Regions from separate parts of the Mechercharimyces mesophilus genome, predicted to be linked through region 1. Evidence: predicted binding sites of a transcription regulator. Region 1 holds the regulator's gene; the other holds the start of a gene.
The links. The regulator Rex, encoded in region 1, represses fermentation and respiration genes when NADH is low (regulators of the CRP and FNR family bind a similar motif). The targets are predictions, from matches to a motif close to TTGTGAAATATTTCACAA.
Positions count from the first base shown of each region.

Region 2: the regulator Rex is predicted to act here: its motif matches at 5,107-5,124, upstream of AC6RGY_RS02685 (cytochrome ubiquinol oxidase subunit I).

Region 1 is NZ_JCBAPH010000002.1:21,973-30,076, reverse strand. Features, by position in the region: gene AC6RGY_RS07825 (FkbM family methyltransferase) at 1-41, shown strand, start outside; gene AC6RGY_RS07820 (hypothetical protein) at 184-768, opposite strand; gene AC6RGY_RS07815 (ABC-F family ATP-binding cassette domain-containing protein) at 1,023-2,945, opposite strand; gene AC6RGY_RS07810 (5-formyltetrahydrofolate cyclo-ligase) at 3,092-3,703, shown strand; gene AC6RGY_RS07805 (redox-sensing transcriptional repressor Rex) at 3,843-4,511, shown strand; gene tatC (twin-arginine translocase subunit TatC) at 4,545-5,333, shown strand; gene groES (co-chaperone GroES) at 5,649-5,930, shown strand; gene groL (chaperonin GroEL) at 6,116-7,765, shown strand; gene AC6RGY_RS07785 (hypothetical protein) at 7,977-8,104, opposite strand, start outside.
Region 2 is NZ_JCBAPH010000001.1:509,958-518,061, reverse strand. Features, by position in the region: gene AC6RGY_RS02715 (2'-5' RNA ligase family protein) at 1-390, shown strand, start outside; gene AC6RGY_RS02710 (GNAT family N-acetyltransferase) at 407-841, shown strand; gene AC6RGY_RS02705 (hypothetical protein) at 951-1,166, opposite strand; gene AC6RGY_RS02700 (YecA family protein) at 1,257-2,720, opposite strand; gene AC6RGY_RS02695 (3D domain-containing protein) at 2,919-3,908, opposite strand; gene AC6RGY_RS02690 (VanW family protein) at 3,935-4,975, opposite strand; gene AC6RGY_RS02685 (cytochrome ubiquinol oxidase subunit I) at 5,211-6,533, shown strand; gene AC6RGY_RS02680 (cytochrome d ubiquinol oxidase subunit II) at 6,599-7,615, shown strand; gene AC6RGY_RS02675 (DUF6143 family protein) at 7,800-8,104, opposite strand, start outside.

The DNA.
Region 1 (8,104 bases):
TTAAGGAGCATCCTCTTCCATTAGCATTGGCATCCTGGTAAGACGATAGAATAACAGTAGGGATTTTGATGAAGAGGATCAACAATACACAGACAGCACCCCCCGTATGTGAGGGTGCTGAAATTTTTGAAATTTATATTAGAAGAGAATGTTTTACAGTCATAATGCGAATGTACCATTACGCTACTTGGAGGATTTTTTATGACGAGTGATTCGGAGAGGATTTTTGGGGATGGCTTTTTTTTGTTCCAATTTTTTAGTATGAAAAGAGCGATGGGTGGTAGTGAGAGAAGGGTTTAGAACAACAAAAGGGGTTTCGGGTAAGACCGCTGTAAATGGGGTCTGAAGCACAGTGCCGAATACGGTGATAACTTGACCACCGAAGACCGTGATCGTGCCTTCTACGGACAGTAGAACCTCAAAATTATTTACGGCTGTAACGAATTCAGGTACTGTTGTGAAGACGCTTAGATCATCACTTGTAAATGTACCAAAAAGGTTTCTTCCATCTACGAATCCCGGTAGGGATAATTCAGTATCCGCGCTATTCATGACTTCTTTTAAATTGACGACGGTTTGCTGTTCCCCTTCCACAAGAGTAGTTAATTCTGCTCTTCTTAGCGGAGAACCGAGGTTGGCAGCGGAAAGTGTAAATTGGACGCTGGTTTGCGAAGAGTCTACTAGCAAGCAATTTTGTGCGGAATAAATCTGTGAGAAGAAGTTAATGGAGAATGAGGCACAGGAGAGCTGAGCGTTTGTCGAGTTCATATCATTTTCGCTACGAGTAGTAGCATCGGCGATGCAAGAGGGCGATATCGAGTGATCGATTCTGCTACTCTTCGTAACAGTATTCACCTCCTTGAATGAGTGGAGAAGGGATGAATCCAGTCTCCTACTATATATATTTTGATTTCTTAGCATCGGTGAGGATGGGGAGCAAAAATGAGAGAGTGTCTGCCAAAGGGATCTCTTGCCCCCTTCACCATGAAGGGGGCTTGCAAGTTACCCCTGTTTCTTTGATCCTATCGATCTTCACTCAGAACTTCTGCTTGATTTGCCCATTCTAGAGTGAGTGCTTCAATCTTTTCTTCTAGTTCACTTAACTGGGTTTGTAGTGGTTGGCTTTTTTCGGGGTCTTGAAAGTTCTCTGGTTGGCAGAGCTCCTCTTCAATCCGTCCTTTTTCTTTTTCCATTTGAGCAATGTTTGCTTCTAATGTGGCAAGGTGTTCTTCCGCGGCTTGTTTTTGCTTTTGCTGTTGTCTCTCTTTCCGTTGTTGTTCTTTGTTGGAGGTGGGCTTCTTTATGGCTTTGGGAGTGACGACTTCTTGTTGCTCTTCATAAGCAAGAAATTGATCGAAATTGCCCTCGAAACGAATGAAGCCGGTGGGTGTAAGTTTGAGAATATGCGTGGCTAACTTATTAATAAAGTAGCGATCGTGTGAGATGAATAAAAGCGTTCCCGTATATTGATGGAGTGCTTCCTCCAGTCGCTCTTTACTGGGCATATCCAAATGGTTGGTGGGCTCATCCATCAAGAGGAGATTGGCGCGGTTGATCATGCGTTTTAACAAAGAGAGACGCGCTTTTTCGCCTCCGGACAAGGAGGATACTTGCTTAAACACATCCTCGCCTTGAAAGAGAAATTGCCCCAAATAGGAGCGGACGGTTGTCTGATCCAAGCGGGGGTGAGCGTTCCACAATTCGTCCAGTACGGTATTTTCAAGAGTAAGCCCCGTTTGTTCTTGATCGTATAGATCCATCTGTACGCCTGTACCAAAACGGACCTCACCTGCGAGTGCTGGAAGTGTACCGGCTATCGTTTTGAGCAAAGTGGTTTTGCCGGTGCCATTGGGTCCAAGGAGTGCGACTCGCTCGCCTCGCTGAATATGAAAAGAGAGATCTTGTGCCAATACTTGATTGGGATAACCGATGCTGAGATTGTCTATCGTTAGGACCTCTTGTCCACTTGTCTGAGCGGTAGGGAAGCGGATGGCCGCATTTTTTCGCTCTTTTGGTGGTGCATCGATCCGGTCCATCTTCTCCAGTGCCTTGCGTCGGCTTTGTGCGCGCTTGGTTGTGGATGCGCGTGCGATATTGCGTTGGACAAAATCCTCCATTTGTCCAATCTCCGCTTGTTGCTTCTCATAGGCTTGTTGCCATTCGGCAAGGCGCTCTTCTTTTTCAATGAGGTAACGGGTATAATTGCCAGTGTAACGGGTGACTTGATGCCGGTCCACCTCATAAATGATTTGTACCAATTGATCGAGAAAGTAGCGATCGTGAGAAACCAAGAGGAGGGCAGCGGGGTACTGGGACAAAGTTTGTTCCAGCCAGCGTAAGGCCTCCATGTCCAGGTAGTTGGTGGGTTCATCTAGAATGAGAAGGTCGGGCTCTTCTAACAGCATCTTTGCCAATGCCACCCTTGTTTTTTGCCCGCCACTCAAGGTGTGAATGGGAGTCTCCTCCCACGATAATGCCGCTAATCCCAATCCATGAAGCGCACCGCGGATACGGGCTTCATATTGATATCCCCCTCTTCGCTCGAAGGTTTCTTGCAGTTTCGCATACTGGGCCAATACTTTCTCATATCGCTCTTCGTTTGCTAATACCTCAGGTTGCCCCATCGACGTTTCCAGCTTACGGAGGCTTTCCTCCATTGTGCGTAATTCAGCAAATACGGACAGCATCTCATCCCAAATGGTTCGTGTGGACTCGAGGCCACTGGTCTGGGCGAGATAGCCGATATGCGCGTTCTTAGCACGTTGTATCTCTCCCTGATCTGCTTCTAACTGTCCGAGAATCACCTTGAGTAAGGTGGTTTTGCCGGCACCATTGGGACCGACAATGCCGACGCGTTCCTTCTGGTTAATACGTAGATCGGCGTTCCGAAATACAGGCGTGGCTCCGAAGGATTTGGATACTTTTTTTATTTGTAACAGATTCATCGGGTTCACCTCATTTTTCCTATTCCAGTGTAGCGCAAATAGCGGTTTATCGGCAAATGGAGAAGAGAGGAACGAAAGGGCAGGAAACGGAGCTAGAATTTCGGTCGAGGGAATGAGGGATAAAGGCTGGATAGGGAGGAAAGGAAATGAACCTTCGTAGTGAGAAGGAAGCTTTGCGTCAGCAGATGAAAAGACAAAGAAGCGAGATGGAAACGCACGAGAGGGAGAAGCAATCGAAGGCGGTTTGTCGACAGATACAGAAGCTATCGGTGTTTCAACAGGCAAATACGGTATTGTTTTATATGCCCTTCCGTCAGGAAGTAGATATTCGTCCAGTGATGGAGATAGGGTGGGAACAAGAAAAGCAGATTGCTTTACCGAAAACCGATTCGGTTGGAAAAAGGTTGACCCTTTATCGTGTGGATCGTGGTGATGACTGGGAAGAAGGAGCTTATGGAATTCAAGAGCCACGTGCTACTCCAGAGAAGGAAATCACTCCGACTACTGTGGATGTCGTAATCGTACCGGGTCTAGCGTTTGATGAAGCTGGTTACCGCTTGGGATATGGCGGAGGATATTATGATCGTTTCTTTGCTAACCAATTATCTTCTCACTGCATACGGATAGGCGTGGCCTATCCTTGGCAGATCGTCCCTACCGTCTATCCGGAAAAACATGATGAGCGGTTGCACTATGTCGTAACTGCGAATCGGGTGGTTGCCATTTCACTTGAGAAAGATCGTCCTGTGATGGAGTAAATTGTTATTGTGAACGTATCGATCCCACCACCTGCTCACTCGTCCTCTTTCATTATGCTATACTAATGGTTGAGAATGCACGAAGAATCATTCGTTTTTTCCGCGAAGGATATATCAAGTTTCACTTGGAGGATGCCCTATGTCTCAAGAAACTCAGATTCCAAAGGTAACCGCCAAACGTCTTCCGTTGTACTATCGTTATCTGGAGAAGCTTCATGGAATCGGAAAGCAGCGCGTATCGTCTACACAGCTGAGCGAAGCACTCCAGATTGATTCCGCTACTATACGCCGGGATTTCTCTTACCTAGGAGAACTAGGGAAAAAGGGATACGGCTACAATGTAAAATATCTATTACAATTCTTGCGTGACTTTTTACACCAGGATGAGGTAACCAATGTCGTGTTGGTCGGTGTGGGCTATCTAGGGACGGCGCTTCTCCGCTACAACTTTTATCGTAGCCACAGTACGAAGATTGTGGCAGGGTTTGATACAGATAAAGCGAAAATTGGACGTGAGATTGATGATATCCCCGTCTTTCCAATGGCAAGGATGCCAGATATCTGCCAGCTTCACCAAGTGGAAGTGGCGATTTTGACGGTTCCTGCCAACGTAGCACAGACCACAACAGATCAAATTGTGGATTCAGGGATCAAAGGAATTCTTAATTTCAGTCCGTCCCGCATTACGGCACCACCACCTACCCGTATTCATCATATTGACTTAACGACTGAATTACAGACATTGATCTACTTCTTGAAAAATTTCCCGGAAGGTGTTGGTGAGGAAGATTCTTTTCCGCTCCGATAGCCTCTTACTTTGTGAACTAAAGGAAGGATTCCGATGACAGAGCAAGAGCAAAACCAAACCGCACTAGACCATTTTGTTGAGTTACGTAAACGTATTTTGTGGGTGCTGGGGACGTTTGTTATCACGATGGGAGGAGGAATCTACTTTGCCGGTCCGCTTATTCAGTGGTTTAAAGGCTGGCGAGCATTAGATGGATTCTCTCTCCACATTTTTAATCCGATGGACCCATTAACCGTCATTATGCAGTTCGCCTTCGTCATTTCTTTTTGCTTAACTCTCCCGGTTCTCTTATATCAAATATGGAAATTTGTAAAACCTGGTTTGATGCCACACGAACAGCGGGCAACGCTCATCTATATTCCGGTTGCTGTCTTCTTGTTTGCACTGGGATTAAGCTTTGGATTGTTTATTGTTTTTCCTTTCCTACTCTCGTTTATGGGTAATTTGAATGGAATTATTGGCGCAGAGATGACCTATGGTATATATGAAGTGTTTGCCTTTATGTTTCGTATCTGTTTTCCGATGGCCGTTTTATTTGAACTGCCCATCGTGGTTCTGTTCCTCACACGTCTTAGAATTTTGAGACCAGGTATGTTACGTAAGGGACGACGTTATGCCTATGTGGCATTGATTGTGGTGGCGGCTCTCATTACCCCACCTGACTTTGTCTCTAATGTACTGGTGGCCATTCCACTTTTCTTACTTTATGAGATCAGTATCGGTCTCTGTGCTTGGTTGGATCGTCGTCTAATCAAGTTGGATGAAGAGCGTGAACGCATGTGGCAAGAAAGGCATAACAGTGAGTCTTCAACAATAGAATAGACCAAGCTTCGAAATGAAAAGCCACTGGCAGTTAACCAGTGGCTTTCCTGCGATACAAACAGAGTGAAGTTTCATTTGATTATGGATACAACGTGGAAAACAGACTCTCTCTGGTTAGAACTTTCGCTGTTTTGGAATAGACAATCACAGGAGACCTACCTTCTATGTATTGAATCATGCGCACAAATTTTTTTGGTAAAGGTCTTGCAAAATGACCGCAAGAAGAATATCATAATAATGGGTGTTAGCACTCGAGCTTAATGAGTGCTAACAAAAAAATAATGAATTCCGCTTGATATGAAGGAGGGTTTTCTAGTGATCAAACCATTGGGTGATCGGATCGTATTGGAAGCGATCGAACAAGAGGAAACGACTGCAAGTGGGATAGTCCTACCAGAAGCAGCGAAAGAAAAACCGCAAGAAGGTAAAGTGATTGCGGTAGGTAGTGGCCGTTATGAAAACGGTAATAAAATCGAGTTAGAAGTTAAAGAAGGCGACCGTGTCATCTTTTCCAAATATGCCGGCACTGAAGTTAAAGTCGGTGAAAGCGAATACTTAGTTTTGCGTGAGAGTGATGTATTGGCGATTGTGGAATAGTTACTTGACTGTTTCGATTATCGATTAAGAAGAGAGGTTCCTACTTCTTCTGTACTGTAGGTACCTCACCCTTGAGATAAAGGGGAGGTACTCTGACAGAGGCTGTCAGGGCTTCGCTTGTGATGCACTTTCAAGTAGGAAGAGGAATACTATCCAATCCTACTACTAGGAGGGGGACATAAACGATGGCAAAAGAAATCAAGTTTGGTGAAACAGCTCGTCGTTCCATGCTAAGCGGGGTAGATTCGCTCGCAAATGCAGTAAAAGTAACACTTGGACCGAAAGGGCGCAATGTTGTTCTCGAAAAGAAATTTGGCTCTCCACTCATTACCAATGACGGTGTGACCATCGCCAAAGAGATCGAGCTGGATGATCACTTTGAAAACATGGGTGCACAATTGGTTAAAGAAGTTGCGACCAAAACCAACGATGTAGCAGGTGACGGAACCACCACCGCGACAGTTCTGGCTCAAGCGATGATCCGTGAAGGGCTGAAAAACGTGGCTGCAGGTGCCAATCCGATGATCGTGCGCAAAGGGATTGAAAAAGCAGTAATCGCTGCAGTAGAAGAAATCAAGAAGATTTCGGTACCAATCGAAGGCAAAGAGTCGATTACGCAAGTGGCTTCGATCTCTGCTAACGATGAAGAAGTAGGTCAACTCATCGCAGAAGCTATGGAAAAAGTGGGTAACGACGGTGTGATCACTGTTGAAGAATCCAAAGGATTTACCACTGAGTTGGAAGTAGTGGAAGGAATGCAATTTGACCGTGGTTACATCTCTCCTTACATGGTAACGGACTCGGATAAGATGGAAGCCGTGTTGGATGAACCTTACATCCTTATCACCGACAAGAAGATCAGCAATGTACAAGAAATTCTACCACTCCTCGAAAAAGTGGTTCAACAAGGAAAGCCACTCTTGATTGTTGCAGAAGACCTTGAAGGGGAAGCTTTGGCTACCTTAGTCGTAAACAAATTGCGTGGAACCTTTAACGCCGTAGCTGTCAAAGCTCCTGGCTTTGGTGACCGTCGTAAATCGATGCTACAAGATATTGCTACCCTCACCGGTGGTCAAGTAGTGACCGAAGAAGTGGGCATGGACCTGAAAACGGCTGATATGAATGTTCTCGGTCGCGCTCGTCAAATTCGTGTAACCAAAGAAGATACCATTATGGTAGATGGCTTTGGAGATCGCGGAGAGATCAACGCTCGTGTAGGTCAAATCCGTAAGCAATTGGAAGACACCACTTCCGAGTTTGATAAAGAGAAGCTACAAGAGCGTTTGGCTAAATTGGCTGGCGGTGTAGCAGTCATCAAAGTAGGTGCTGCTTCCGAAACCGAATTGAAAGAGAAAAAACTACGCATTGAAGATGCTCTCAACTCCACCCGTGCGGCTGTAGAAGAAGGTATCGTATCCGGTGGCGGTACGGCACTGGTTAACGTGATTCGTGCGGTAGAAAGTGTGGAAACCTCAGGTGATGCTTCCACAGGCGTGAGCATTGTGAAGCGTGCACTGGAAGAACCAATCCGACAAATCGCGTTTAACGCAGGCCAAGAAGGCTCTGTTATCGTTGAGCGTCTGAAGAAAGAAGAAGTAGGCTTTGGCTACAACGCATTGACCGACGAGTGGGTAGACATGGTGAAATCCGGTATCGTTGATCCGGCGAAGGTAACCCGTTCTGCATTGCAAAATGCAGCCTCTGTTGCCGCGATGTTCCTCACCACGGAAGCGGTTGTTGCAGATGAGCCGGAAGATGAAGATGCAGCCGGTGCTCCAGGTATGGATGCCATGGGCGGCATGGGCGGTATGGGTGGAATGGGCGGCATGATGTAATTTGTGCCACCAAAGAAGCTTGATGGAAATAGATTTGATTGTGGGTTAACGTCCTTGACCCACAGTAGGTCAAAATCAGAGGTTTCTCATAAGTTCAGCGAACTTTTGGGAAGCCTCTTTCTTTTTAGGTTTTGGCATAAAGAGAGGAACTTGTCTATGACAACCTCCTAATAGGGAAATAGTAAATGGTTAGCTTCAACCTAGACCCACATTACATATTTATTTCGTATATGTTATAGCGAATATATCCGCCAAATTCGTGTACTTGAACTACGTAGTTACCATACATAGCGATGTCTGAGTTTGTACCATATTCTCTTAGGGAGTTGTCTCCAGTAT
Region 2 (8,104 bases), on a different contig from region 1:
GAAGAGGAGCAAGAGATCGAAAGAGTGGTTCATCACTTAGAGGGAGTTTCCAAACAAGCTTCCCCCTTCACGATCCACTTCAGCAAAATTGGCACTTTCCATCCAAACAGCCCCACCCTATACTTAGCTTTGGGAGATGGAACAAAATTGGGGGAACTACATCAAAAAATAAATTCTGGTCCCCTTGACCTTCCAGAGACACATGCCTTTATTCCTCATATCACCATTGGACAAAAACTTCCTGAAGATGAGTTGCTTGATGTTTATGGAAGTTTACGTATGACAGACATCAATATCGAGACCCAAGTAGACCGGTTTCACCTGCTTTATCAATTAGAAAATCAGTCATGGTCACTCTATCAAAGCTTTCTTTTAACTGGTGACCAATAAAGGAGAATGGAATCCATTGGATGTACTAATTGTAACCGCACAAACACCACAACAGATCCAGCAGGCCTTCCAGATTCGACAGACGATTTTCGTTGAGGAGCAACATGTTCCAGCAGAGGATGAAATCGATCAGCATGAAGAAGAGTCTACCCACTTTCTCGCATTGATTAATGGAAAACCCGTTGCAACCAGTCGTGTCCGCTTTCTAAACAATCATACTGCCAAAGCAGAGCGAATTGCTGTGCTCAAGGAGCACCGCAAGGAAGGAATCGGTCATAAACTCCTGCAACGCATGGAAAGCTTCGCCCGCGAACAACGAGCTCAAAACATCGCGTTACATGCGCAGGTTCGAGCCCAAGGATTTTATGAGCGCGCTGGCTATACACTGGCAGGTGCACCTTTTATGGAAGCAGGGATCGAGCACATAAAAATGAGTAAAACGCTTGCATGAATCATGGACTCGTAGCTAGCTACTGGGTTCATGATTTTTCCATAAAAACAGGACTAATCGAGAGGCACCCAGTGGGTGCCTTTTTCGATTAGCCCTTTCACACTCAACCTCAGTTCAGCTCTTCCAATTCCTCTTCTAACTGTTTTCCAAGTTGCTCCTTACTCTCGCCTGACTCTTTTGTTGCTTGCCGCTCTTCCTTCTGCAAAAACTCTGCACCAAATTCATTCATGAGCTCCTCCAAATTCCGGTTCTTCCCCTTCTTCGGACCGGCCTGTTTATCATCGTCACCCATGCCTTGAGTCAACTTTTGTAGAAAGCGGAGCAATGAAAGCGCCTCCTCGACTTGTAGTTGAGTGCTTCCATAGTATATCTCACCATGGTCCAGTCCATCAGCCGGATCACCGTGCAGAAAAATTTACATATTGGAATGGTTCTCGTTTCGTTCCTCAACCGTATGAGGATCGGGCTCAAGTGGGTACACTCTGGTTACCGAAACCAATTCCACACCCTCTTCCTCCATAACCACCTTCCCTCGAATACAAAAGTGCATACCGGTACAGCTTGGTGGAATCGCCTTACTCTTTAGTGGGAACATCCTTCCCTCTAGGGAGACAAACGCACCTGTAGTGGTGATTTCTATAGGAAAGAGGGATTCAGCACTTTCCTCAGTAGAAACAATAGCCCCACTTCCCTCCTCCGTCACCATCCAATTCTTTACCTCAAAAGCGGCTGGAAGAGATCGAATCAAGGAAGAATAGCATTGCCGAAAAAAAGAGTACACTGGAGCCACTTTCGCTTGATCCAACCAGCGAAACAAATGTTTTAAGGTGTTAAGGAATATCTTAGATCTTGCTACACTTTTATGACCTTTATCTGGATACCAAACACCTAAAAAATGAATGAGGACAGGTTGGGTCAATTGTGTCCAATGGAACGAAACACCGAAATAGGTAGAGATATATTCTGTGAGGTCCTTTAATGTTTCTTGATACAGCGCTTGTGTTCTCTCCTGAAAGTGAGAAACATAATCAACGTAAAAATGTTCTAGCTGTTGCGTAATCCCTTCCGACAAACCAGGTTCCGTGGCCAATGGAAGAGTAGGTAACAAAAAGCGACTATCCCCTGATTTTTTTGTTAAGGCGGTGGACTTCACGGTCTTTTCAACCTTCTCTCTTTCTTCCGCACGACGGATCGACCAACTTAGCACATGCAAGCTGTTCTTCTCCCAATATTCGGATTCAGATTCCCTAAGTTTCTGAGCGTTTTTTCGTAGATACAAGAGAATCTCCTCCTTCATCTCAGATGTAAACGATGTATATGGGCCGATCATTTCATACCGGTTACCCAAGCGGGAAAATCGAGCAAAGACCAACATCTTCTCACGAAGAGGTTTATAAGCGTAAACAGAGTAGCGTGTCTTTTCACGTGGCGAATAAAAATGAATACGGTTCCCTTCCACTTGCAGTACCTCATAATAATCCAGGCGAACGGAACAGAACTGCTGTAAGAGTTGTTTGTCCCATTGCCGCGCCGATGATCCCGATAGCGTTTTCGCCCAATATTCAACTGGGCGCATTTCTTGAAAACAAGGAGCATCAAATATCATCCAATAGTGGTAAGTAAAAAAAAGACTTTGAGGTATTGGCTCATCCTGAGAAAGACCAAAGGCTCGTTTAAAAAGAAGGGTATACTCATCCGAACTCAAGCTTTCTTTTTGTTGTTCATACCATCCATACAAATGGTCTAATAATTTCGATTTATGATTCCCCTCCCGGGATTCACGTGCCCGTTCTGCCGTTTCCAAGGTGACGACTCGTTCACAACACTTCTTGTATTTTTTACCACTTCCACAAGGACAAGGTTCATTTCGACCCGGCATTGTCACACACCTCATCTATCAACATCATTAGTTACCAGTATACAAGAAAAGAGGCCATTTCGACAAAGATTCTATGAAAAAGTGCTTGTTCAGACATTCTACAATGGTAAACGAGAGGATTCAAGAAATGTTCGATCTTTTTTGTGTACACAGTAGGAGTAAAAAAAGCTACAGCATGAGTGCTGTAGCTCTTTTTCTCTATTCCAAGATATAGACCTTGAGATTTTTACGTCCCCATTGGCGACATTCTTGCTCGCTATCTAAGAAAACGTCAATAATATTGCCTTGTATTCTACCACCTGTGTCTTCGGCAACTCCATGTCCATATCCTGGAATATAAAGTTTGGTGCCCAGCGGAATAACATCTGGATCAACCGCAATGGTCCCAACCTTCGGCATCGTTCCTGTCGCCGTAGGATTCCCAGTATGCGTATAAGCTGTGGCTTCCGCATTAATCACTTTACTATATTCCAGACCTTCAATCGAACCTGAACCGGCAGCGACCTCCACCGTTTCTTTGGTACCAATATGCACTTCTTTATTTACAGGCTCAATTTCATCGACAAGTCGCTTTTCAGTCTTCGATTCGACCAATTCACTGTTTTTATAAACCATGGAAACTTCATATATTTTCTTTCCTTGTTTTCCTTCTTGAACGACCTTTTCTTTTCCTTTAGCAAGCTCGTCATCTTTTTCTTCTTTTGTCTTGAAATCAGTCGTTTCGACTTCTTTCTTCACTTTCTTCTCCACACGATCGACTGTTACTTCTAAACCATTGGTAATGGTTTTATCCAGCGGATGATTCACTTCATCCCATGGGCCGAGTTCGATCTCTTTTTCCTCTAATAAGCCCCCAACTGTCTGTTCGGCAGTGGTTACAGAATCTTGTTCTTCCCCTCCGACACGAAGCTTCACTTCACACTGACACGTCAACGAAATCTTCATGCCTTTTTTAAGGGGTTCATCCCAAGAAATATTCGGCTTATACTGGGCTTTCATCTTCTCTACATCGTACCCATTGTTCTCCAACGCTTCTTCTAGCGTCCCTCCAAGAACAGTCAATTTCAGATCTTTATCTTTATCACTCATGGCAATGGCCACATCCGTCTTCATCGCATACCCAGCGATAACAACAGTAGTCAAAACCAAGGCAACAACACCCAACGTAATCATGAGGCCCTTCTTCATCCAACGCCCCCTTTAAATCTACATCATTAATCAGAATTCTGACTATCATTATAGCAGAAATCTCCCGTGGCTTCTACCCATACAGCTAGTACTTTATGACAATCTTGGGTTGTATGATCCGTTAATGGATTTTCGGGAGAGTGATGTTCCATTTCTGGAGTGTCTCGTGGAGCGGGGGGAACGCGACGGGAGTGGTGTTTGATATCTTCTGCTCCAAAAATGGAAATAGTTAACCAGCCGTTTTTCAAACTAGCAGTAATCAGCACGGGACGGTTTAACTGATTTTGAAACTGAAAGTCGGGTCCTCCCCATGAAACCGTCGCATCCCGCTTAAGAGGGACATAAGTCACCCGTTTACTGTGACTGACGCGTTGCACAATATATAGCCCTGCTGCATCGGCTGCATTAAACAAGGTGGATGAGGTCTGACAAATCCCTCCACCCACTCCTTCGGAGTATTCACCTTTCACGATGATGGGTGCAGAGCGGTAACCCCGTTGCGTCGTACGCATTCCGACGCTTTCATTGAAGGAAAACGTCTCCCCTATGTCCACCACGGTATGATCCAACGAAGCCACGGACAATGCGATATTATGGGCTCGGTTTCTGTTATACGGGTTAAAGCGAGTGGTATAAGAGGCTAGCCTCTTTTCTTTCATTTTTTGTAGGGTTTCTGTCGTAATTGCCGGGGGAAGTTGCGTAATAGGAAGTTGCTGTGGCTGAAGGAGATAAATATGAATCGACTCTAACCACTCGTCAATCTGATCACGATTAATTTTAATGCCATTTTGATGGAGTACCAATTTCCTGTCTACAAAGTGGGCATCTTCTGGTAGTCGATTCACTTCATGTTCCACCTTACGCAACCATTCATAAAACGCACGACGATCCACTGTGGTCGGGTCAATTCCATCATAGCCAATATCAGATAAATCCATTTTCCATTCACGCTTCTGCCATTGCACAGTCAACGTAGTAGGCATCTTCTCTTCAGCTTCTGCTGAAGGGTAGACAACCAACACACACAAAATAGCTGTCAAAAGTAAACAACGAACCACCATCTTCATCAAAAAATCGCCTCCTCTCGATCTAGTCTGTCGTCGAAAGGAAAAAAGTATCACCCCTATTTACTTCTTTGTGGAACATTGTCTTTTCTGTGATCGACGTGTGTGTAAGCTGTGAATGGAGGGTGATACTTTTGTGAAAAGAATCACATTCTCTGTTTATGCTGGTTTGAATCCGCTATCATATAAGGTAAGGCTCATGTGCTTTCTCAACAAAAAGAGAGAAGGGGGAAAAATCATGGATGCAACAACCTTAAGTCGCATATTAACAGGGGAAACCCTTGCTTTTCATATCATTTGGGCCACCATCGGGGTCGGCCTGCCATTGTTGATTTCCTTGGCAGAAGGCTGGGGAATTTATAAGAAAGATCCTCATTACATTTTACTAGCACGAAGATGGACCAAAGGCTTCGTAATTACCGTCGCTGTCGGGGTGGTAACAGGAACCTGTATTGGTATGATGCTTTCACTCCTCTGGCCCGGTTTTATGCAGTTAGTAGGCAATGCGATCAGCTTACCGCTCTTCATGGAAACATTCGCTTTCTTTTTTGAAGCCATTTTCTTAGGGATCTACCTCTATACATGGGATCGCTTTAAACCGGTTGTGCACTGGCTAACCTCCATTCCCATCGTGATTGGTTCCACCATGTCCGCAGTCTTTATCACGATGGTGAACGCCTTTATGAATACACCGGACGGCTTCACCCTAAAGGATGGGGAACTCACACAAATTGATCCCATTGCTGCAATGTTAAATCCTGCAACACCGACCAAGGTTGCTCATGTCGTCTCGTCCTCCTATGTAACGGGCGCCTTCCTCTTAGCAGGGATCGCCGCTTTCTGGATCTTACGCGGACGAACACATGTCTACTATAAAAAAGCCCTTAAATTCACCATGGCAGCTGGGCTCATCTTATCACTTGCCACCATTGTTGCCGGCGATCTATCGGCAAAGTTTTTGGCAGAGTACCAACCAGCTAAACTGGCTGCAGGGGAATGGCACTTTGAGACACAAGAAGAAGCCCCCTTGATCATTGGTGGCTATCTGGACCCGGATACCCAGGAGGTAATAGGGGCCATTGAAATCCCCAATGCACTCAGTTTTCTCGCGACAGGAACTCTGGAAGGAGAGGTAAAGGGGCTCAATGAAATTCCAGAAGAATTGTGGCCACCTCTCTATGTTCATTATTATTTCGATGGCATGGTTTTCATCGGATTTTATCTCTTCTTTATCTCCCTCTTGTTTCTGCTTCTCTGGATATGGAAGAAAGGGAATGAATGGAATCGATGGGTGCTACGCGGTATTTTACTGGGAGCTCCTCTCTCTTTCATCGCGGTAGAGTTAGGTTGGATGTACGCTGAACGAGGGCGTCAGCCGTGGATGGTTACCGGTCTCCTAAAGGTTGGAGAATCTGCGACCACATCAGAAGATGTTGCGCTTCTCTTCTGGGTGTTTACCTTGCTCTACGTTGTATTGGCTACCATCGCCGTTACGGTACTCATTCGACTCTTCCGAAACAACCCAGCAGAAGCCGAACTCATACAAGAAAACAGCGACTGATGTAGAGTAACTTGTGACCCATCACCTTTAACAGTCGCTAAAAAAGGAGGTCCCCTATGGATTCCATCCAATTAGAGATCGTAGGTATCACCGTGTTATGGACTTTCCTCTATGGTTATCTAATCATCGCGTCCATTGATTTTGGTGCCGGCTTTTTTTCCTACTATAGCCTCCTCACCCACAAGGATTCGATTGTAGGGAAAGTGATCAACCGTTATCTTTCCCCTGTATGGGAGGTAACCAATGTCTTCTTGATCTTCTTCATTGTCGGGATGGTTGGCTTTTTTCCCGATACTGCTTATTACTACGGTACAGCCCTGTTGCTTCCAGGAGGAGTGGCCCTTCTCCTCCTGACCATCCGTGGCTCTTTCTATGCGTTTGCTCATTATGGTGCCAGACAAAGCCGGGTCTACATGTTCCTTTATGGCATGACAGGACTTTTCATTCCAGCCTCTCTGGCCACTGTTCTTACCATCTCTGAGGGGGGGTTTATAGATATCATCGATGGCAAGGTTACGTTTCTGGAAAAAGCGTTCTTCCTTAGCCCCTACTCGTGGTCGGTCGTATGGCTCGCATTAATCAGCGTTCTCTTCATTAGCGCGAGCTTCCTCACTTACTATGCTCACCGTGCACAAGATACAGGAGCATTCACCATCTTGCGTCGCTACGCGTTGGTGTGGAGCCTACCGACAATCTTGGCTAGTTTTTTGGTCTTTGTCGCTCTGGAAAGACACAATCTCGAACATTTTCAAGCGATGTTGGATTTGGCATGGATGTTTGCTCTCTCACTCTTGTTCTTTGTTATTGCTGTTACACTCATCTGGAAGAAGAAGTACCTCGGATGGGCCTTCATCAGTGTCATGTTGCAATTCGCCTTTGCTTTCTACGGCTATGGAGCCTCGCATCTGCCCTATTTGTTATACCCCTACATCACGATTCATTCTGGCTTCACCAATGGAGCCATGGGCTGGGCTCTCGTGATGGCTTTTCTGGCCGGGCTCGTCCTATTAATTCCCTCCTTGCTCCTGCTTCTGCGCTTGTTCTTGTTTGATGCACGATATGTAAGAGGGGAGATTGATTAGGGCAGCAAAGACAGAGTAAATGAGCACATAAGTAGATCATCAACAGCTGACTTTCTTATGCCACTACAAAGTGAAGAAGGAATTTTATGCTTTCCCATAACCTAATTTTAAGGTGCTTCCTTCCAAGGTTTTCTCTATCCTTAGGAAGAGGCACCCTTTTTTCACTAGAAAAGACTCCCTTCGATTATATGATTGACACGCTTTCCCACCACTCAAACTCAACACTTGCCTTTACCACAACGGAACTCGTTAAAAACACCAGGAAAGCTTTCCCCGGAGGAACGATCAGCCTCCCACCGATACGAAAACCCGAAATCGTTGTGTTACCCGGTATTCTCCTCGTCGCAATGCTTGTGCCTCCCTGAATCCTTCCTATTACGCATGGATTAAACTCAATGCTTGCTTTCGGTTTTTTATCGGATCCCAAATTTAAGTTCCCTACATTATTAGAAGTGGACCTTTTACCAGGAGGTATGCCATTAAGATTAA